Regions from separate parts of the Ruegeria sp. AG7 genome, predicted to be linked through region 1. Evidence: riboswitches for the same ligand, from Rfam matches in the RefSeq annotation. Region 1 holds a riboswitch; each other region holds the start of a gene.
What was found. Region 1 has a riboswitch for cobalamin ahead of ACR0BF_RS12735 (DUF1636 family protein). Riboswitches for the same ligand answer to the same signal wherever they lie in the genome.

Region 1 (6,783 bases):
GTTTCCACCTGCGCTTGCGGGCAGAACGGCGCGCCGGGGCAGGCGTCGGTTGTCATCATCGGATCGGCTCCGTCCATGACGAAATCCGGGGAGGGTATCGCCGCCCCGCCTTCCAGCAGGATCAGCCGCCACGGGGTGACACGCAGGGCAGAAGCGCCGCTGGCTTCAACCAGTTCACAAAGCTTGCGCGCAGGCAGCGAGCCGAATGCCGCGCCGTAGAGAGCGCCCAGTTCATAGGGGCCGGGTTGCAGTTTTTCACCGATAGGACCGGGGGCAAGTCCCAGCCAATCCTGTGGCAGCGCGTGGGCGACCCGCGCCATGCGGCGTGTCTCGGCCGTATAGGTCTGGGCAAACCAACGGGCCAGCGCGATCACGTGGTCGATGGCGTCGCCTTCGGCCACACACCGCCCGGTTTTGCAGCCGTCGGCGCGCAGGATCAGACCGTCGGCACACAGTTCCAGACGAATATCTGCGGAATCCGAGGCCAACAGGCGCGTCGGGCCTGTATCTATGGCAAAACCGAACTTAGCGGGCAGAGCAGGCAGTTCCGCCAGTCGATCGATCAATTCCTGCGTCAGCCGCGCGGTCAAATCGCCCGCCTGATAGAGCGGAGTGACCAGAATATTGCGGCGTACTTCGATGCCGGGTTCCGCATCAAGCAAGTCCAGCGCCGCAAGCTCCACAAGCAACGGCTGGTGGTCGCGCTCATCCACGCCGCGCAGTTGCAGGTTGGCACGATTGGTCAGGTCAATGGTGCCGTTGCCGAACCGTTCAGCCAGTTCGCACAAGCCAATAGCCTGCCTGGCATTCAGTCGCGCCAGACGCGGACGGACCCGCACGACCAGCCCGTCGCCTGACATCATCGGACGATGCGCGCCGGGACACCAGCCTTGAACGATAGGTGCACTCATCTCAAACCCTCCAAATCGGCCCGGATCGAATTCCGGCGCGTGTTCCAAAGCCCCGCTTCCAGCAATGCACGGAACCTGTCTTGCATGGCCTGATGGGCCTTCGGGTTGGTCTCTTGCAGAAAGGTATCAACGGCCTCATTACCCAATGTGGCTTCGTGATAGAGATCAAACAGATGCGGAGCGACAGTGCCGGACAGATGCGCGAAAGAGGCCATGTGATCCAGCGTCGCAGCAATCTCGGCGGCGCCGCGAAAACCATGGCGCTGCATCCCCGCAATCCAGCCGGGGTTGGCTGCGCGGGCATGAACGACGCGGCTGATTTCTTCCGGCAGAGTCCGGGCGCGCGGATTATCTGGGTTGGTGTTGTCCAAATGGTAAAGCTGAGCGGTGCCCCCAGCGACCTTTTTGGCGGCGGCAAAACCGGCTTCATGCGTGGCATAGTCGTTGGCCAGCAGCAGGTCAGTTTCCGTCAGATCCTGGAGGTGAACAAAACTGTCGGCATTGGCGACACGATCCGTGATTCCCGCTTTGTCTTGCGCAATGTGTTCACCTTCCAGCGCGTACGAGCTGGCCTCAAGCCATGCTTCCCCGGCTTGGGCGCGCGCCTCGTCCGTATAGGTCTCGGACAGATGGGTCATGTTCAGGCCGTAACTGCCGGGTGCCGGGCCAAACACCCGCGTAGCCGGGGCGTGACCGGCATAGGGGTTCCAGTCGGTCGCTTCATCACGCTCTGACAAAGCCCGAACCGCCTGACCATAAAGGGCTGACAATGTGGGGAACACATCGCGAAACAAGCCCGAAACCCGCAGGGTGACGTCCAGACGCGGGCGGCTCAGGTCGGTGATGGGTAAAACTTCGATACCCGAAACCCGCTCGGATCCCTTGTCCCAAACCGGCTTTACACCCAGAAGGTGCAGGGCCATGGCGAATTCTTCGCCCGCAGTGCGCATGGTGGCCGATCCCCACAGATCGACAATCAGCCCTTTCGGGTAATCACCTTCCTCCTGCAAGTGCCGCCGTACCAGTTCCTCGGCCAGTTTCACGCCTTGCGTGTAAGCTGCGCGGGTGGGCACAGATCGCGGATCGGTGGTGTAAAGGTTTCGCCCGGTCGGCAGCACGTCAAGGCGGCCCCGATAGGGCGAGCCGGACGGGCCAGCCTCGATCCTCTTACCGGCCAGCGCATTGATCAGAGCATTGCGCTCGGCATGGGCGGATGGGGCAGGGTCGAAACTGCCGGTCACGTCCGGGACACGCCCATAGACGTGCAGCCCGTCGCCAAACTGACTTTCTTTGATATCGCAGACAAAGCGGTCAATGCGCGTGATAGCTTCGGCGGTGCTGGTGGCCTGATCCAGACCCAGATCGTTCTCCAGTCCAATGGCCTGTGCTTCTTCCCGGATATCTTCCTGCAACCGGTTACGGCGTCTGGGGTCAAGACCGTCCGCGTTTGAAAACTCGTCCAGCAGGGCTTCCAGCCGCACCATCCGGTCAGGCGTTCCGCTTTCTTTCATGGGAGGTGGGATGTGGCCCAGAGTCACCGCGCCGATCCGGCGTTTGGCCTGCGCGGCCTCGCCCGGGTCGTTGACGATGAACGGGTAGATCACCGGAAGGTCACGGATCAGTGCCTCGGGCCAGCAGTTTGCCGATAGGGCGACTGATTTGCCGGGCAGCCATTCCAGCGTGCCATGCGCACCGATATGGATCAGCGCATCCGCTCCAAGACCTTTGCGCAGCCACAAATAGAAGGCGACATAGCTATGGCGCGGGGTGCGCGAAAGGTCGTGATAGTCGTCATCGCGCAGCTCGGGTGTTCCGCGTTCTGGTTGCAGTGCGACCAGTGCCTTGCCGCGTCGCAAAGCCGTAAAGTGAAACGCGTCATGAGCGAAAATTGGGTCTTGCTCGGGATCGCCCCATACGGTGTGCAGATCGGTGCGCAGGGTCTCGGGCAATTCAGCGAGTGCACTCAGATAATCCTCAAGCGGCCACGATACCCGGGCGTCCAAGAGTGTGTCGGCAATCGGTTCGGCAGCCGTGATGTCGTAGCCTTCACCGTGAAGATCAGACAGCATCGCTTCGGCTGAGGCCAACGCGTCGAGACCGACCGCATGGGCCATCTGCCAGTCTTTGCCTGGATATGTGGACAGTACCAACGCGGGGATCTGGTCCGCCTTGGGTTTGTTATTCAGGGCGAGCCAGCCCGATACCCGGTCGATGATTGCCTCGATCCGGTCCGGCTCGGCCCGATGCGCAAAACGCGAGTATTCCAGATGCGGATCGCGCTTGCCCGGCTCTTTAAATGAGGCAACGCCTGCCGATATTCGCCCGTCCACTTCGGGCAATACCACATGCATGGCGAGGTCGGCGGGTGACAGGCCGCGTTCGGCCTCGGCCCAAGCCTTGCGTCGCGAGGTGGCGAGGGCGACCTGAAACACCGGCACATCCGCTGCGTCCAAAGGCGACGTGCCAGACGCGCCCTTACCTGAGAATGAAGTGGCGTTGATGATGGCCGATGGTCTCAGGGCAACGACCTGTTCCCTGAGCCAGTCGGCAGCGGCCGGGGCCTTGAGCGACGGGGCGAACAAACCCACCGCCTGGAGCCCGCGGGCGCGCAGGCTGCGGATCAGGGCCGCGACCGGAGCTGTGTCTGCTGATGTCAGATAAGCACGGTAGAAGGTTACGAGAATGCGTTTCGCATCGTTCTCGAACGCGGAATCCACCGGGATGACACCCTGTTCCGGGCACCACGCACCGCATTCGGGCAGGGTTTTCGCGCCCATCACCGGGCCGGCATAAAGCCCTGCTGCTAACGCCATCTGGGCCAATGCGGCCTGCGCGGCGACTTCTCCGCCGGTATCACACAGATGTGCCAGCCGCCGCAGGGTCGAGAGGGGCAGGGTCGAATACTCATCCAACCGAGTGTCTTCTCGCCCATCCGCCGGTAGAACGGCCAGCGCGATGCCTTTGGCCTGCGCCAGTGCCAGAACCTGTTGCAGCCCGTAAGACCAATAGGGCACGCCGCCGATCAGACGGATCAGGATGCCCTTTGCGCCTTCAAGTGTCTGTTCAACATAGGTGTCGACGGACAGGGGGTGTTTCAATGCAGCAAGATTGGCCAGCCGCATCGTGGGCATCCGCCCCTCAGGTCCGCCGCCGCGATGCCAGCCCTCCGCGAAAGCGCCCAGGTCACTGTCGGAAAAGGACAGTACAACCAGATCGGCCGGGCTTTGGCCCAGATCGGTTGGGGTCTCGGTTTCCTCGAGCCCGTGGCTTTCGCGAAAGACGACGTGCATGACTTACTCGGCAACCTCGGTCACACCCACTAGGATATCACGGATCTCAGCCTCTTTGATGTCGTCATGTTCGGCAATGACGACCAGGCGCGAGCGGCGCACCTCACCGGGTTCCCACGGGCGGTCGTATTGGTGACGAACCCGTGCGCCGACAGCCTGAACCAGCAGGCGCATCGGTTTGCCTGTGACGGCGGCATAGCCTTTGACGCGCAGGATATTAAGCTCAGTTGCCAGACGTTCAATCCTGGCAACCAGTTCCGCCGGGTCGGTCTGTTCCGGCAACTCGACGATGATGCTTTCGAAATCGTCATGCTCATGATCGTGATGGCCATCGTGATGTGACGGGCGCGCGTCCATGTCATCTTCGGCGGCAGCCTCAAGGCCAAGCACGACGCGTACGTCGACGACACCCTCGGCAACCTCGACGACAGGAAGCGGGCGCGGCGCCTCAGCGGCGATGATCTGTTTAGCTTTCGCGACACCTTCGGGACCTGCCAGATCGGGCTTGGTCAGCAGGATGATATCCGCGCACGAGATCTGATCCTCGAACACCTCGGACAAGGGTGTTTCGTGGTCGATCGAGTCATCAGCCAGCCGTTGGGCATCCACCGCTTCAACGTTCGGAGCAAAGCGACCGGCGGCCACGGCCTCGGCATCGGCCAGCGCAATAACGCCATCAACGGTAATTTTCGAACGGATATCAGGCCACTCAAACGCTTTCAGCAGCGGTTTGGGCAGTGCAAGGCCGGATGTTTCGATCAAAATGTGATCCGGGCGCGGTTCCAGCGCCATCAGCGCCTCGATGGTCGGGATGAAATCGTCGGCCACGGTGCAGCAGATGCAGCCGTTTGCCAGTTCCATGATGTTTTCCGCAGGGCATTCCGGAATCGCGCAGGACTTCAGGATGTCGCCATCAACACCCACATCGCCAAACTCGTTAACAACAATCGCAAGGCGCTTGCCCTGCGGGTTCTGCATCAGATGGCGCACCAGCGTGGTTTTGCCCGAGCCCAGAAAGCCGGTGATCACAGTGACGGGGAGTTTTTCAAGGTTCGACATGATCTCAGGCTCCAATCGGGGGAATGCGCGAGGCGCAGTTTTTGCGGAAATGTTCAGGACGGTCGCGCCATTTCACCAGACCATCGCCTGTGGCCAGATACTTAGTCGCGCCATCGATGATGACATCGACGTGATCGATTTCGTTCAGATTCTCGTAAACAAAGGTCCAGCGATCCGGCCCGCCCCGAAGAACGATGGAACAGCCCTGATCACAGTTCGAAAGGCATTCGACCTGTTTCAGAGTGATACCATCCGGCAGGACAGCCTGTTCCAGGGCCTTGTGCAACAATGTGCCGGGACGCTCAGCGTCATCCTCGACGGGCAGACCCCGGCGGCAAGTCGTGCAGACCAGTAGCTCTACCGGTTCGTTCTCGGTCATGTCTCTCATCCCCCCAAATCCTCTTCGCGGGGGACGGGGTTTCATGCGGGCACCACGTCTGCACATGGACCCGACACCGGAACACCCCGCCCGGTTTCAACTTCGGGTGTTGGCAGGTCTCCCGGCTTGCGGATGCCAGAGCGGTCGCTCTGTCGGATGTCCCGCCTTCCCGGCACAGGCCAGTGGCATTGGGCATCCTCTCCGGTCACGGTCGCGGGGGCGGCTGCGTTTGGCGGATGAACCGTTGACGCATTCCCTTTTCATCGGCTGTCGCCGACACCAACGACAGGGACATGCGGCACCGCTGACCCGCTTGTCAAGCGGTTCGCGCGCAACAAATAAGCCAAGGAGAAAAAAGCGACCTGTAGGCGTCGTTCGGCGGCATGAAGAATGTGTTCGGTATGTGGTCGCATGACGGGAAAACGACGAACTTGGAGATGCGTCATATGAAAGTGGGATTTATCGGTCTGGGTAACGTAGGCGGCAAGCTTTCGGGATCCCTTTTGCGCAACGGCATTGATCTGACTGTGCATGACCTGAACGCGGATCTGGTGGCCGAGTTTGTCGCCAAAGGTGCAAAGGCGGCTGAGGGGCCCGCCCAGTTGATGCGCGATTGCGATGCGGTGATCACCTGTCTGCCGTCTCCGGCAGCATCGGACGCAGTCATGCAGGAGATGTTGCCCGAAGTGGGCCCCGGTAAGATCTGGATGGAGATGTCGACCACCGACGAGGCCGAAGTCAAACGCCTGGGTGCCGAAGTCATATCGCGCGGCGGTGCGGCCGTCGATTGCCCGGTTTCTGGCGGGTGCCACCGTGCCGCGACAGGCAATATCTCGATCTTTGCGGGCTGTGACCGGGAAACGTTTGAACGAATTCTGCCGTTCCTGACGACAATGGGTCGTCGGGTTTTGCACACCGGCGAACTGGGCTCGGCCTCGGTGCTGAAAGTGATGACCAATTATCTTGCCACCGCCAACCTGATCACCTGCGCCGAAGCACTGGTTACGGCAAAGGCTGCGGGGATGGATCTGAACACGACCTATGAGGCGATCAAAATCTCGTCCGGCACGTCCTTCGTGCACGAAACCGAAAGTCAGGTCATCTTGAACGGGTCGCGCGATATTTCCTTCACCATGGATCTGGT
Region 2 (6,783 bases), on a different contig from region 1:
GGTCGAACGCCCGCAGCTCTTCCGCAAACTGGACGCATCCGTCAAACTGCCGGCTTCGGTGGTTGAGGATGCGTTTTTGAAGGCCAATCCGGGGTTTGAGCGCGATATGATCACGGTCACCTGCAAACAGGGCTACATCGAAGAGGTTCGTCTCTGCCTGTCGCGCGATCTTGATCCGGTGCCATGCGGCCGCGATGTGATCCGCGACTGCACCGCCAAGGACGCGCTGTTCGATCCGATTCGTTAAAGTTTTTTGTTCTGGCAGTCCCGCGCATAGTCCAGCGCCTTGGCGGTGCCTTTCAGATCAATCGCCATCACCACCTCGCCTGCGGGATTGTAAACCGTCATCGTCTTGTTCTGGGCAATCGCGGTGACGAAATTCCGGTCGGTGAAAAAAACCGTCGCACCGGGCACTTTGCGTTCATTGAACCCGATAGCGGTGGCATCAAAGCTCTTGCCGTCCAGTTCGAACCGGATGGGATAGCTTTTACCCTGTTCAATATTGCCCCAGGCCTTGTTGTAAACGGCGAAGTACCCGCGATTATCCAATGCGTCATAGCCCAGCCGCACGACCGAGAGGTCCTGATAGACCGTCTGGATCAGACACCCGTTCCCAAGCGCGGGGTCCATCATGATGTTCCAGCCTTCGACAAAGCCCTTGTCGACCAGTTCCTGCGACAGGGCAGCGGTTGCGGTGAAGGCGGCGAAGGTAAAGGCGAGAAGGCGGGTCAAGTTAAGCACTCCCATCTAAAAAATGTGGTTGGCTGTATCTAACTGTAACTCTGTTTCAGGCAAACAGTATTCTCTGAAACCTGGTCCAGATGCTTCAGCAGTTTCAAAGTACGACAGTTTTGAGCGGCAACTATGCTACAGTGATTGCGTTCAAGAATGTGAGAAACGCTATGACTGCCAACAAAGCGCAGGCGGATTACTGGAGTTCAGCTCCGGGACTTCAGTGGATCAGGTTCGAAGAAGAACTGGACGCTGTTTTTGAAGCGGTGGACCAAGAACTCATCCGGCGAGCGGGTGATATCCATGATGCGGATGTACTTGATGTTGGTTGCGGAACCGGTGCCACGAGCCGTGCTTTTGCGAAAAAGCTGACCCCAAATGGAACACTGACGGCGTTGGATATTTCCAAACCGCTGTTGGAGCACGCTCAAGAGAAAGCTGGTAAGCTTCCCGTAAAATCAAGGTATTTTTTGATGGACGCGCAACAAGGTGCGATCCCAAGCGCGCCATTCGATCTTGTGATTTCGCGCTTTGGCGTCATGTTCTTTTCCGATCCGAACGCTGCGTTTGCCAATATACGAAAACACATGCGGGCACAGGGGCGTTTGATTGCAGCGGCTTGGGCTCCAATGGCAATAAACCCTTGGTTCGATGCTCCATGCAAAGCGGCAGTTTCACGTTTGGGGCCACCTGATCCTGCTGATCCCAACGCACCGGGACCTCTGGGTTTTCAGGATATCGACTACGTTGTCGATGTGTTGAAAAAAGCAGGGTTCAGAAATGTGAAAGGAGAGGTTTCGGCGATCACACTAAAACATCAAGGACCGCTCAAGAAAGTTTCTGATTTGGCTTCCAACATAGGACCAGCAGCGCGAATTCTAAAAAAGTATTGTGGAACGGATGCGGATGTCGCGGCAATACAAGAAGCCGTTATGGAAAAATTCAGGGTATTCGAGAATCCGGAGGGCGTTGGTATTCCCGCAAAGTTAAACTTTTTTGAAGCAGTTAACCCTGAATAAGCTTACAAATGACAGCCAGGTGACAGACTCGTGCAGCTGGTATATCATCCTTCGTTAGGCTACATTTCCTTGCGCGCCCTGAGCGCCGCCGTAATCGTCCCATCATCCAGATAATCCAACTCTCCGCCGATGGGCACGCCTTGCGCAAGTGAGGTCAGGCGCACCTGACCTTCCAGCTGGTCCGCGATGTAATGGGCGGTGGTCTGACCGTCGACAGTGGCGTTCAGGGCAAGGATCACTTCGGTGATCCCTTCGGCCAGAACCCGATCCCTGAGGCGGGGAATGCGCAGCTCGTCCGGACCGATGCCGTCCAGTGCGGACAGCGTGCCACCCAGCACGTGATAGCGGCCTTTGAAGACCCCTGACCGCTCCATCGCCCAGAGGTCGGCGACGTCCTCGACCACGCAGAGTTCGCCGGTCGCTCGGGCCTCGCTATTGCAGATGTCACAGATATCCGTGGTGCCCACGTTGCCGCAATTCAGGCATTCGCGAGCGGTGATGGCCACTTGCTGCATGGCGTCTGACAGGGGCGTCAGAAGCAGAGCGCGTTTGCGGATCAGATGCAGCACCGCACGGCGGGCCGAGCGCGGGCCAAGCCCCGGCAGTTTGGCCATTAGGTCGATCAGATTGTCGATTTCGCTGTTCGTGCCCATGGCCTGCCCTGCTTTGTACCGGAGAGAGCCTCCGGCGGGAGTATTTGGGAAAAGATGAAGCTCAGAACGGTAGCTTGATGTCCTTCGGCAGGCCCATGCTTTCGGTCAGCTTGCCCATTTCTTCCTGTGAACGTTCGGCGGCTTTGGCCTGAGCGTCCTTGATGGCGGCCAGGATCAGGTCTTCGACCACTTCCTTGTCGTCGCCGTTGAAGATCGACGGATCGATGTCCAGCCCTTTGAGTTCACCCTTGGCTGTGGCCGTTGCCTTGACCAGCCCCGCACCGGATTCGCCGACAACCATCATGTTGTTCAGCTCTTCCTGCATTTCGGTCATCTTGGTTTGCAGGTCTTGTGCGGATTTCATCATCTTGGCCATGTCGCCCAGTCCGCCAAGCCCGCCGAGTCCTTTCAGCATCAGTCGTCTCCTGTGTTTCTGTTTGGTTCTAAATACGGACCGCAGGCAGGCGGCACAAGAGGTCTCCCGCCTGTCCAGATCAGAGCGTCGCCGGCCGATAATTTATGCGCCCGCATTCCCTCCCTCAGTTGCAACGTGGAAGGGCGTGAGTATGTCAGGTTTCCTGAAACTTGGACCCACGGGCCTGGGGGCTAATCCTCTTCGAAGGGGTCCCATTCATCTTCGACTTCGGGAAGGGCCTCGGTCTCAACCTTGGCGGCGCGCTGTTCAGGTGTTTCGATCCGAATGATCTTTGCCTTGGGGAATTGCGTCAGAACGGCCTGAACCAGCGGGTGCTCTTCGGCCTCGGCTTTCAGGGCCAGTTCGGCCCGGTCCCGCACTTCCGCGATGGTCGCCGCATCCCCGTCCGAGACAATGGAGACGGCCCAACGATTGCCAGTCCAGCGTTGCAGGGCAGAGCCCAATCGCGACGCCAGATCCGACGGTGCCTGAGGCGTCGGGGTGAATTCGATCCGGCCGGGCTGGTACGACACAAGGCGCATGCCGCTTTCCACCTCGACAAGCAGTTTCACATCGCGGTTTGTGCGGATCAGTTCCACCACATGCCCGAAGGTTGGATAGCGGGCCAGGGCCGTCTGGGCATCCTGCGCCAGCGCGGCAACCGGTGCGCCACCCGCGCCGCGCGGGGGCGATGTATAGGCAGGCGGCGGGGTCGCGTTGGATTGCGTTGCCACCGGGGCCTGCCGGGACATTGACATGCCCCCGCCCGGCCCGCCGGGGGGCGGAGGCGGGCTGTCTTGCAGCCGTTTGATCAGTTCTTCGGGGCTGGGCAAATCGGCGACATGTGTCAGTCGGATAACGGCCATTTCGGCGGCCATCATCGCGTTGGGCGCCGCAGAGACTTCCTCCAGCGCCTTCAGCAGCATCTGCCACATCCGGGTCAGAACCCGCATCGGCAAAGCCTCGGCCATGTGCTGGCCCCGTGTGCGTTCGTCGGGGGAAACCGTCGGGTCTTCGGCCGCGTCGGGTGTGATCTTTACGACGGACACCCAATGCGTGATTTCGGCCAGATCGCGCAGCACAGCCAGAGGGTCTGCGCCTTCCGCATATTGCCCGCTCAGTTCAGTGAGCGCCCCTGCCGCGTCACCGCGCAGGATCATGTCCATCAGGTCCAGAACACGACCTCGATCCGCCAGACCCAGCATCGCACGGACCTGATCTGCCGTCGTCTCACCGGCCCCGTGCGAGATTGCCTGATCGAGCAATGAGGTCGCGTCGCGGGCCGACCCTTCTGCAGCGCGGGTGATCAGCGCCAGTGCGTCGTCGGCAATCTGCGCGCCCTCGGCCCCGGCGATCTTGCGCAGCAGACCGATCATGTCTTCGGGCTCAATCCGGCGCAGGTCAAAGCGCTGACACCGCGACAGAACCGTGACCGGCACTTTGCGAATCTCGGTGGTCGCGAAGATGAACTTCACATGTGCGGGCGGTTCCTCGAGCGTCTTGAGCAGCGCGTTGAATGCGCTGGTCGAGAGCATGTGAACCTCGTCGATGATGTAGATCTTGTAGCGCGCGCTGGCTGCGCGATAGCGGACACTGTCGATGATCTCGCGGATATCGTTGACGCCGGTACGGCTGGCGGCATCCATTTCCATCACATCGACATGGCGGCCTTCCATGATCGCGATGCAATGCTCGCACTGACCGCAAGGCTCTGTTGTCGGCCCTCCGGTTCCATCCGGTCCGATGCAGTTCATGCCCTTGGCGATGATCCGTGCCGTGGTGGTTTTACCCGTTCCGCGAATGCCGGTCATGACAAAGGCCTGCGCAATCCGGTCGGCCTCAAAAGCGTTTTTCAGGGTGCGCACCATGGCGTCCTGACCCACCAAGTCGGCAAAGGTTTCCGGGCGGTATTTGCGGGCGAGAACCTGATAGGCGGGGCTGGGCGTGTCTGTCATGTCTACTCGCTCGGATTCGGTGCTTCGGCACAGCGTAGTGGCGGCGGCAGTCCGCGTCCACTGTGGGGCGAGATGATTTTTTGTTTCAGAAACGGACTGGTTTCCAACTAAACTGGACCAGCGGATTTAATGACTCATTTTGTAAAGAGTACCTTGGGGGAGGACGCACTTCATGTCGCAGCTGGTCATTTTTGCTCTGCAGGTCGGAGGCGGAACGCTTGCCCTTACTTCAATGCCAGGGCGTGGCGGGGATTACGCCACCGATCTGGATACGATTGCGGCGTGGAAACCGGGCCTTGTGATTTCAATGACGACGGATGTCGAAATGCTTCAGGATGGCGCGCAGCATTTTGGCAGTGACATCCAAAGCCGGGCCAGCCGGTGGGTTCACCTGCCGATCGAAGATTTTGGAGCACCGACGCAAGCGGTTCGGAAGGCCTGGCCAGAGGTCAGCGCCACGGCCCGACACGCACTGTCGGGCGGTGGCCGGGTCCTTGTACACTGCCGTGGGGGGTGCGGCAGGTCCGGGATGATTGTTCTGCGACTGATGGTTGAATGCGGTGAACGCGCCAGCGACGCACTGGACCGCTTGCGGGCCGTGCGCCCCTGCGCTGTCGAAACCGATGCGCAGCTGGCCTGGGCGTCCCGGATCACCCCGGCACAGGTGGAAGTGGGATCAAGCTGAAAGCTGCTGTGGCGCGTAGCCGGTTTTTTGGGGGCGGATCGTTGAAACCTCGATCATGGCGCAAGGCAGGTTCGCGATGGTGCCCGAGGGCAGCGTGCTGAATGTAGGTCCAAAGATCAAATCAGCATAGGCATCCAGATCCCGAGTTGCCGTGTCAGGGTGTGTTCCACAGAAAATGCGAACGCTGTCGGATCGCGCTCTGATCGTTGCCATGCACCCTTCTGCGCAATGTGACAGCGCGCTGCTGCCTTCAAATTCGAAATCCTCGCTGGTGGCCGAAACCGCCTGCGCCATGGCTTCCGAAATCGAGCGGGCCAGTCGCGCCAAAGCCGGGCAGGTTTTCCCTGTCCGCTGGCACACCGTTGCGCTGTATTCGTGTGATTTTGTCTTCCAGATCATCCTGCGCCCTCCGCGCGTGGTGGGCTGGAATATTGGGGCAGGTGGGACAGCATTTCGCCGTCAGGACCTGCCCGGACACCCCGCCCGAGTTTCGGTTTCAGTTCCGATGGCAGGTCTCCTGACTTGCGGGTCATTGCTCTGCCGACCTTCCCAGCCCATAGGCCAGTGGTATTTCGGCATTGCTTACCGCTTACAGTTGCGGGGGCAGTCGCGGACTTGGTTGATGTCTGTGTGACCAGACAAACCGCACCGTGTTCCCTTTTCATCCCGACCTCTTGTAGGGGCCGGAAACCATCACACAACCGCTAGCGTCTGATCGCGTTCCGAGTCAAGCCGATCTTTAGGCCGGACGTTTGGTCATGCTGGATGCGGATTATGTTCCGGCCTAGTGTCGTCGGCATTGAAGGCAGGCAAACCGATTGTTTCAGTGAAAGCCGGGGATCATGTTGGATACGGAACAGACGGTGTTGATCGAAGATTTCAGCTTTCCGTCAGGGTCCGTGACCTTGTCGGCGCGGTTGTACCGGCCTGTGGGTGAGCCGGAAACCGTTGTTGTGCTGAACAGTGCTACAGGTGTGCCGCGTGACTATTATCGCCATTTTGCGCGATGGCTGGCTACCAAGCGGGGGGTGGCTTGCCTGACCTATGACTATCGGGACTACGGGCTTTCGTTGGTCGGCCGCCTGAAAGACGCGCGTGCTACAATGGCGGATTGGGCATTGATCGATATGCCGGCGGCACGGGCCGAGATGCGCAGGCGGTTTCCAAAGGCGCAGCACTGGACCATCGGCCATTCGGTCGGTGCGATGCTGGGGCCGGTGCAGCCGGATATCAACCAGATTGACCGTATGATCTGTGTGTGTTCGGGGCTGGTGACTTTGAATGATCACCCATGGCCCTATCGGGGGCTGGCGGGGCTGTTCTG
Region 3 (6,783 bases), on a different contig from region 1:
CCGTCAGACCTGCCGAACAACCAGCCTTCGAACACGCTTACTATTGCAGGGGGCGACATTGGCACCGGCCAGGCTGTGCCCACGTCGCAACTGGCCGAAATCCTCAAGGCCGCGCCTGATCTTGCGCGGGCGGGAACCGATCTTACGGGCCTGAAGGAACTGCAAGCCCAGCTGGCGCTTGAAACGCAATCGGTCGCTGCGGGGCGAGACAAGGCCATCGACACGGCAACGGATCTGACGAAAGAACTGGTTGGAAAGGCCACGGAACTTGCGGGTAAAGGTCAGGAAATCGCTGCCGCCCGCAAAGAGGAAGAGGCCAAGAAAGCCGCCGCTGACAAAAAGGCGTTCGATGCCAGCAACGCCGCCAAGATCAAGGGGTTTGAGGATATCGCCAAGAACGCCTCGGGTGTCGCCGCATTGATTGGCGGACAGGCAGACGGCAACCGGGCAGCCTTTACGCAAAACCTGTTCAAGGATTTCCCCGGCGGGGCTGCGGCTTTGGCCAACCCGTCCAACACACTGCTTCTGGCCAAGCTTTTCGGGGCCTTCACCAAGGCGAACGCGGATGCCGATGACGGCAGCGCGACCAAGGCTGGCAGCCAGTCGGTGCTGGATTTCCTCAATGGCCTGAACGCCCCTGCGGAGGACGACAATGAGTGACACGAGCACAAATGTGACGGACAAACCGGGAATTGATGAAAGCCTTGCCGAGGCGATCATCAACATTCTTGAAACGACCAACTCTCCGGCGATCCAGCGCGCCCGTGAGGTGATTGCCCATAGGCTGGCCATTGCGGGCGATATTGCCCCCTCGCGCATCCCTGCGCCGCGCAACATCACCGAGATCGGCGGCTATATCAATCTGCTGAGCGAGTATGGTGAGGCCGAACAGCGCGCTCGCATGATCGCGGCCGCTTTGGGTATCGCGGGACCGCAGATTTCGCTGCCGCAACCGGGTGCCGTTCCGCCGATGTCTTTCATCACCCGCGACGGTGCAAGGCCCGTTGGTCCGCAGCAGGCCAGTTTCCCGCTGAGCTATACGATCCGCAGTGATTTCGTTCCGGCCTTCGACAATGCGTTGCAGGAGATCGCGATACGTGGCGGTGCGGTACCGATCCTGACACCTGTCAGGGTCCTTCCGGCCGCCGGATCAGGCCCGGTGACCGACGGCATCGCACAGCTGGCTTTGATCGGCCGGACCCTCAGCCTGGCACCGACCGCGGCGCTGCATGCCGTGGCCACCGACCCCCTGTCGCTCAGCCGTCCGACTGCGGGTGGCGGGTTCGAGGTTCTGGCACGGGTCATCGACGCCGCCGCCCCGATTGCCGGGACCATCGCGGCGGCAGACTGGACAAGCTGGGAATGCGATGCTGCTGCCTGTTCCGAGGTTGACAGCAACGATGCGCGCTTTGCCCTTTCACCGATCCTGAATGCGGCCGGTTGGCACCAGGCGGCTGATCCCGGCAATCCCACCAGCCTGTCCGATCCCGGCAGCTGGGCCGCGTGGCAAAACATCACCGGGCTTGTACCCGGCGTCACGCGGTTCGCGGATGAGCTGCAATTGCTGTACCCTGCCGAGATGCTCATCACCTCGCCGGTCTTCAATCAATTGGACAATGTCTGGACGGGAAGCGCATTCGCCGCGCCATAGGACCCCCTCTGCATCCGCAACAAAGTGATTTGGCGGCACTTGGCTTTTGGAGTTACGCTTGAACAGGAGGGGTGCCATGCGAAACCCGGAACGTTTCGAAAAATTCTACTTTGCCAAAGTTGGCATGGGCGAAGCCTGCGGTTGCGCCGAGCGCATCATCGACGTTTTCGAGTTCAACCGAAAAGGTGGCGCGCCGTCGAAACACCCGGTGAAACAGGACCGTCGCAGACGCCTATCGTTTCGCGCATGGGCAGTCAGATATGGGCTTATGAGCCGAAAGCGGAACAGCTGAACACGTATTGGTCCTGTCAGACAGCAACCAGTTTTCCGTCTCGCAAATCCAGCGCATCCGGTGCCAGTTCGGCTCGGAAGGCCGGGGAATGGCTGACAAGAAGGATCGCTTGCGGCAATGCCCGGAGGATTTCCAGCAGCCGGGCCTCGTTCCGTGGGTCCAGCGCGTTGGTGGGTTCATCAAGCAGCAGAACCTCGGGCTCCATCGCCAGAACGGTCGCCAGCGTAACCAGCCGTTTTTCACCCCCTGACAAATTGTGGGTGATGCGGTTCTTCAGATGCATCAGGTCCAGATCACCCAACACGCTTTCAACGATGGCAAGTGCTTCGTCGCGTGTTCTGCCCAGGTTGAGCGGGCCAAAGGCGATATCCTCGGCGACGGTCGGGCAGAACAACTGATCATCCGCATCCTGAAACACAAGGCCCACCCGGCGGCGCACGTCGTGAAAATCAGCCTCATGCACCCTTTGCTGACCAAAGATCCTGACCGTGCCGGACTGTGCGCGCTGCAAGCCAAGCGTAATGCGCAGCAAGGTCGATTTTCCTGCCCCGTTCGGGCCCGTCAGCGACAGGCGTTGACCAGCGGACAGGCTGAGGCTGGCACCGTCAAGAACGGGTGGCTGACCGGCGTAGGCAAAGCGGATTTCTTCAAGCGCAATCAGTGTCATGCCAAATCCAGTATGATCAGACCCGCGCAAAGAGCACCAAGACCTGCAGCAAAAACGATGTCCCTTCGGGTCAGGGTAAAGTCCTGAAGCAACAGCATACGGCCTGAAAAACCCCGGCATTTCATCGCATCAAGAATGCGTTCGGATCTTTCGATCGCGCGCACCAGCATCATGCCCACGAGATAGCCAAAGCTGCGATAGGTGTGCCAGTTTGTTGCCGGGCGAAAGCCGCGCACTTTCATGGCCGCGTGCAGGCGCAGGTATTCTTCCCGCAGAACCTCGATATATCGGATGGTGAACATCAAAAGGTGAACCAGCTTTTCGGGGCAGCGCAGGCGGTGCAGGGCGTGGCCAAGCGTGACCGGCTCCATCGTGCCGACCAGCACCATAAGGGACAGGATGACCGCGTTGGCCGTCAAGGCGATCTCGACCGCTTTCCAGAAGCCCTGCCAGCTTGCGGGGAACCCCCAGAGCGTAAACATCGGGTCGCCGGGCATGGAGAATGGCAACAACACCAGCATGAACAGGATGAACCCGTCCATCATGGCCATGCGTTTTAATGTCATCCGCCAGGGCAGACGCGACGCGGCAAGAAGCGAAAGGGACACCGCCAAAGCCGCGCACAGCGCTGTCAGCGAGGACACCGCCACTGTCACCACCGCGAAGACAACCGCCATAACGATCCGCATCCTAGGATCAAGCGGGTTGATCGCGCCGCGCCGCTGCGTGCCCGCTTTGACCAGCGTGCTTTCCTGTTGTCCCAGAACATGCGCCATCAGGCCGCCAGCTTGCGGCGTGCCGCAAAGTAAAAGCCCAGACCAAACAGACCGACGATATATCCGATCCCACCCAGAACAGTTTGCAGATCATTTTGTTCGCGGTAAGCCGCGATCTCGCGTCGTAGCGGGCGCAGCTCATCACGAACAGCCCTGGCAATGACCTGTTGTTGTTCATCGCTGAGCACCGCCGCTGTCTGGGCAGGTGCGTTTGTTGGCGGGGTATCAGGTTCCGCTTCAACGCCCATGATCCGGGCGACATCCGCAGCGGGCATGGTGACCTCGGCCACATGTCCGGCACCAAGGTTTGCAAAGAATGTATGGGCCACCGGCGCGTTTGGCGTGTAGATAAAGAACCCATCTGCATCTGTTACGATACGGCCCAGCTCGGCTCCGTCCGGGCCGTTGACGATGACCTCGGTATCGCTTGCCATGTCGCCGTTGGAAAAGCCGATTTCGCCTTCGATGGCGTCACCGGATTTAAACACTCCGGCTATGACCTTATGCGCTAAGGCAGGTAGGGGTGCGCAGCACAGCGCCAGAACGATTGCCAGATACCTCATGCGACCGCTCGTTTGACAAACAGCTCGGGCTTGACCTTGCGCGCCAGCAAAACCGCGAACCCGGTCAGGATCGCCTCAATCGCCATGACAGGAATATGTGCAAAGAAAACAAGCTTGGCCGCAGGCAGGAAGGCATCCCCGGACAAGGCCAGTGAAAACGCAACCATGCCGGTTGTGGCGGCAGTGGCAAAGGCACCGCCGACCCCGCCCCATATCGCACCTTGCAGCGGTGAGCCGTGGGCGATCAGGCGGCTAAAGATCAGTCCGGCCAGAACCGCGGGCAACGCGATGTTCAGGGTGTTGATCCCCAATACCGTCAACCCGCCAAAGCCAAAGAAGACGGCTTGCAGCAAAAGCCCGACGAACAGGGCCGGGAATGCGGCCCACCCCAGCAAAAGCCCGGCCATACCGTTGAGGATCAGGTGCACCGACGACGGACCAATAGGAACATGGATCAGCGATGCCACGAAAAAGCTGGCTGACACCACCCCCGCAGTGGGGATGCGATCAAGATCCAGCGACCTGAGGCCCATGGCAATTCCACCCGCCGCAGCGACGGCACCGCCGATCACAACCGGGTTGGACAAGGCTCCGTCAACGATATGCATCTACGGTTACTCCAAATCCCAGGCGCGGATCCAGATGACCGCGTCCTGGCTGAGTTCTTTGCCATTGTGTTCGGTCACGGGACCGGCGCCGAGCGCTGCAAAACCCCAATATCCGGCTTTTGGAACGCCGAATGTGAAATACCCGTTATCATCCGAAGTTGCGACCAATGCACCACCCGGCAACGGCGAGACGGTCGGGGCCGAAGCAGCCGTGCTTTCCATGTCCGGTTCTGCGGCCATGTACTCGATCTCGATCTCGGCACCCGCAACCGGTTGGCCTTCTGCCATAACTCGACCCGTAAAGGTCGAACCCGCGATGATGTTGGTCGGTTTGTTGAGCGGGATGATCTCAACCGGCAAGCCCACCGGGTTCATCCAGTCGGTCGGCAATTCGTTGCGGTTCAGGAATGCCTTGGCGATCTGCTGGATATAGATATCCTCAGACCCCTCGTAATAGGGCTGGGGAACTGTCACCAGCACATAGTCGCCCGACCGTTTGACCGGAACATAACCCTTGAATGCCGCGCCTTCGTTTTCCCCACCGGTGAAACGCACGGGTTCCAGAGTGTCCAGCAGGTCGGTTTTCTGACCGTTGTGGATCACGTAGAATTCCTGCGGCTTGTCCAGATCCATGACATGCCCGTTCGAGAACGGATGCCAGAAGATCAGCTTGACCGGAACATTCCCCGGTGCGTCGATCATGGTGTCAGAGGTGTATTCCAGCAGGAAATGCGCATTTGCCATCGCTGGAAGCGCCATCGCCACAGCGGCCGCAGAAAGCAGCTTGGTCATCAATAGTCGTCCTTGTCCCATCGTACCAACCCCGGTACGAGATGCGTTTTGACTGCGGGGACGTCCAAGCCGAGCTGCTTTTTCAAGCATCCTGCTCCGACGCACATCCCGTCGCCGATTAGGAGTGCCCTTGTCAAAGGCACATGTCCGGCAGGTATCCTGACTTGCGGGTCAAAGCGTTGGGCTGGCCTTCCCGGATTAACTCCAGTGGCACTTCAGCCCTGCTCGCCGCTTACAGTTGCGGGTGCAGTTGCGGAATTGGGCCAAAGCCCGCACCGCATTCCCTATTGATTCCAGAGCACGCCCCGGAACCGGACATGCCGAGCGGCTTGCCAGACTTCTTCGGCATCCGTCAACGATCAATTGCGCTGGCTGTCAAAAAGTTCAGCGGGCAATGCCCTTTTTCCGGTTGATCCGCTTTGGATACAGGTCGGGGTTTTTCGGGGATGAACCTACCCCTCGAGCAGGTATCTTTCCGACAATGGCAAACTGGCCGCCCCCAATGACCGGGCATCCGGGCCCGCCGCCCCTGCCAGCACCAAGGGCCGTTCAAGCCCGGTCAGGTTCATATGGGATAGTTTGAGCTCAACCCTTTCCACCAGCCGCGCCTTGATATCAGCAGGCATCCAGCCATCAATCTTGACACATTCGAAATCGATCAGGCTGCAAGAAGAGACGATGGCATGGGCGATTCCGTGCGCCGCCTGGTTCAGCCAATTCTCAAGGTGGGTTTCCGGTACGTCCCAATGCCGTGTCGTTTCCCAGATTGAGCCGGCTGTTTCGGCATTCCCACCAACTGCGCGCTCCAGCACATAAAGACTGGCGACATCTATCAATGGTTTCACTCCGCCTGCGTCGTCCGGCACAGGCAATGGACCAAGCGCACCGGCATTTCCCCGCCCTGAAAAGATGGAGCCGTTCAGAACCACCCCGCCCCCGATGAAGAAGCCGACATAGAAATACAGGAAATCTCGTGGGCCTTCTGCAGGGCCAAACACCAGCTCGGCACCGCAGGCCGCGGTTGCGTCGTTCTGCAAAAATACCGGCACGTCATAGCTTGCGGCTAGCGCGCCTTTCAGGTCCGCGTCACGCCACGGATCCATTTTTTCCTGAGGAACCTGCAATGTTTGTGCCCAGTCCCAAAGGTAGAACGGCATGGCAATCCCAAGGCCCGCGATTCTGCTGCGCGCCTCGGGCGACATTGACGCCATCACTTTGTCGAGGCTTTCTGTGGAAAAGCTCAATGTCGCCTCGGGCGTCGGAAAATCATAGGTCCGCCGTTCGCGGTGCCTGACGTTGCCAAGAAAATCCGTCAGCACCAGTTCGGTACTACGCCGCCCGACTTTGAGCCCAAAGAAATACGCGCCGTCCGGGTTCAGGCGCATGGGAACCGATGGCTGCCCAACTTTTCCCCGGATCGGTTCGCCCCGCAAC

Region 2: linked by a shared signal. The riboswitch ahead of ACR0BF_RS02920 (hypothetical protein) and the one ahead of ACR0BF_RS12735 (DUF1636 family protein) in region 1 are both predicted to bind cobalamin.
Region 3: linked by a shared signal. The riboswitch ahead of ACR0BF_RS19300 (DUF4198 domain-containing protein) and the one ahead of ACR0BF_RS12735 (DUF1636 family protein) in region 1 are both predicted to bind cobalamin.

Annotation. Positions count from the first base shown of each region.
Region 1 is NZ_JBQFYP010000008.1:126,534-133,316, reverse strand. It holds gene ACR0BF_RS12750 (cobalamin biosynthesis protein CobG) at 1-911, opposite strand, end outside; gene cobN (cobaltochelatase subunit CobN) at 908-4,201, opposite strand; gene cobW (cobalamin biosynthesis protein CobW) at 4,205-5,260, opposite strand; gene ACR0BF_RS12735 (DUF1636 family protein) at 5,265-5,639, opposite strand; cobalamin riboswitch at 5,734-5,938, opposite strand; gene ACR0BF_RS12730 (NAD(P)-dependent oxidoreductase) at 6,041-6,783, shown strand, end outside.
Region 2 is NZ_JBQFYP010000001.1:559,846-566,628, reverse strand. It holds gene ACR0BF_RS02955 (ribonuclease T2 family protein) at 1-247, shown strand, start outside; gene ACR0BF_RS02950 (hypothetical protein) at 244-741, opposite strand; gene ACR0BF_RS02945 (class I SAM-dependent methyltransferase) at 903-1,751, shown strand; gene recR (recombination mediator RecR) at 1,811-2,404, opposite strand; gene ACR0BF_RS02935 (YbaB/EbfC family nucleoid-associated protein) at 2,466-2,819, opposite strand; gene ACR0BF_RS02930 (DNA polymerase III subunit gamma/tau) at 3,011-4,774, opposite strand; gene ACR0BF_RS02925 (protein-tyrosine phosphatase family protein) at 4,947-5,459, shown strand; gene ACR0BF_RS02920 (hypothetical protein) at 5,451-5,858, opposite strand; cobalamin riboswitch at 5,950-6,168, opposite strand; gene ACR0BF_RS02915 (alpha/beta hydrolase family protein) at 6,302-6,783, shown strand, end outside.
Region 3 is NZ_JBQFYP010000026.1:11,236-18,018, forward strand. It holds gene ACR0BF_RS19265 (hypothetical protein) at 1-660, shown strand, start outside; gene ACR0BF_RS19270 (hypothetical protein) at 653-1,651, shown strand; gene ACR0BF_RS19275 (hypothetical protein) at 1,728-1,943, shown strand; gene ACR0BF_RS19280 (energy-coupling factor ABC transporter ATP-binding protein) at 1,960-2,610, opposite strand; gene cbiQ (cobalt ECF transporter T component CbiQ) at 2,607-3,386, opposite strand; gene ACR0BF_RS19290 (cobalt ABC transporter permease) at 3,386-3,949, opposite strand; gene cbiM (cobalt transporter CbiM) at 3,946-4,557, opposite strand; gene ACR0BF_RS19300 (DUF4198 domain-containing protein) at 4,564-5,349, opposite strand; cobalamin riboswitch at 5,482-5,680, opposite strand; gene ACR0BF_RS19305 (ROK family transcriptional regulator) at 5,802-6,783, opposite strand, start outside.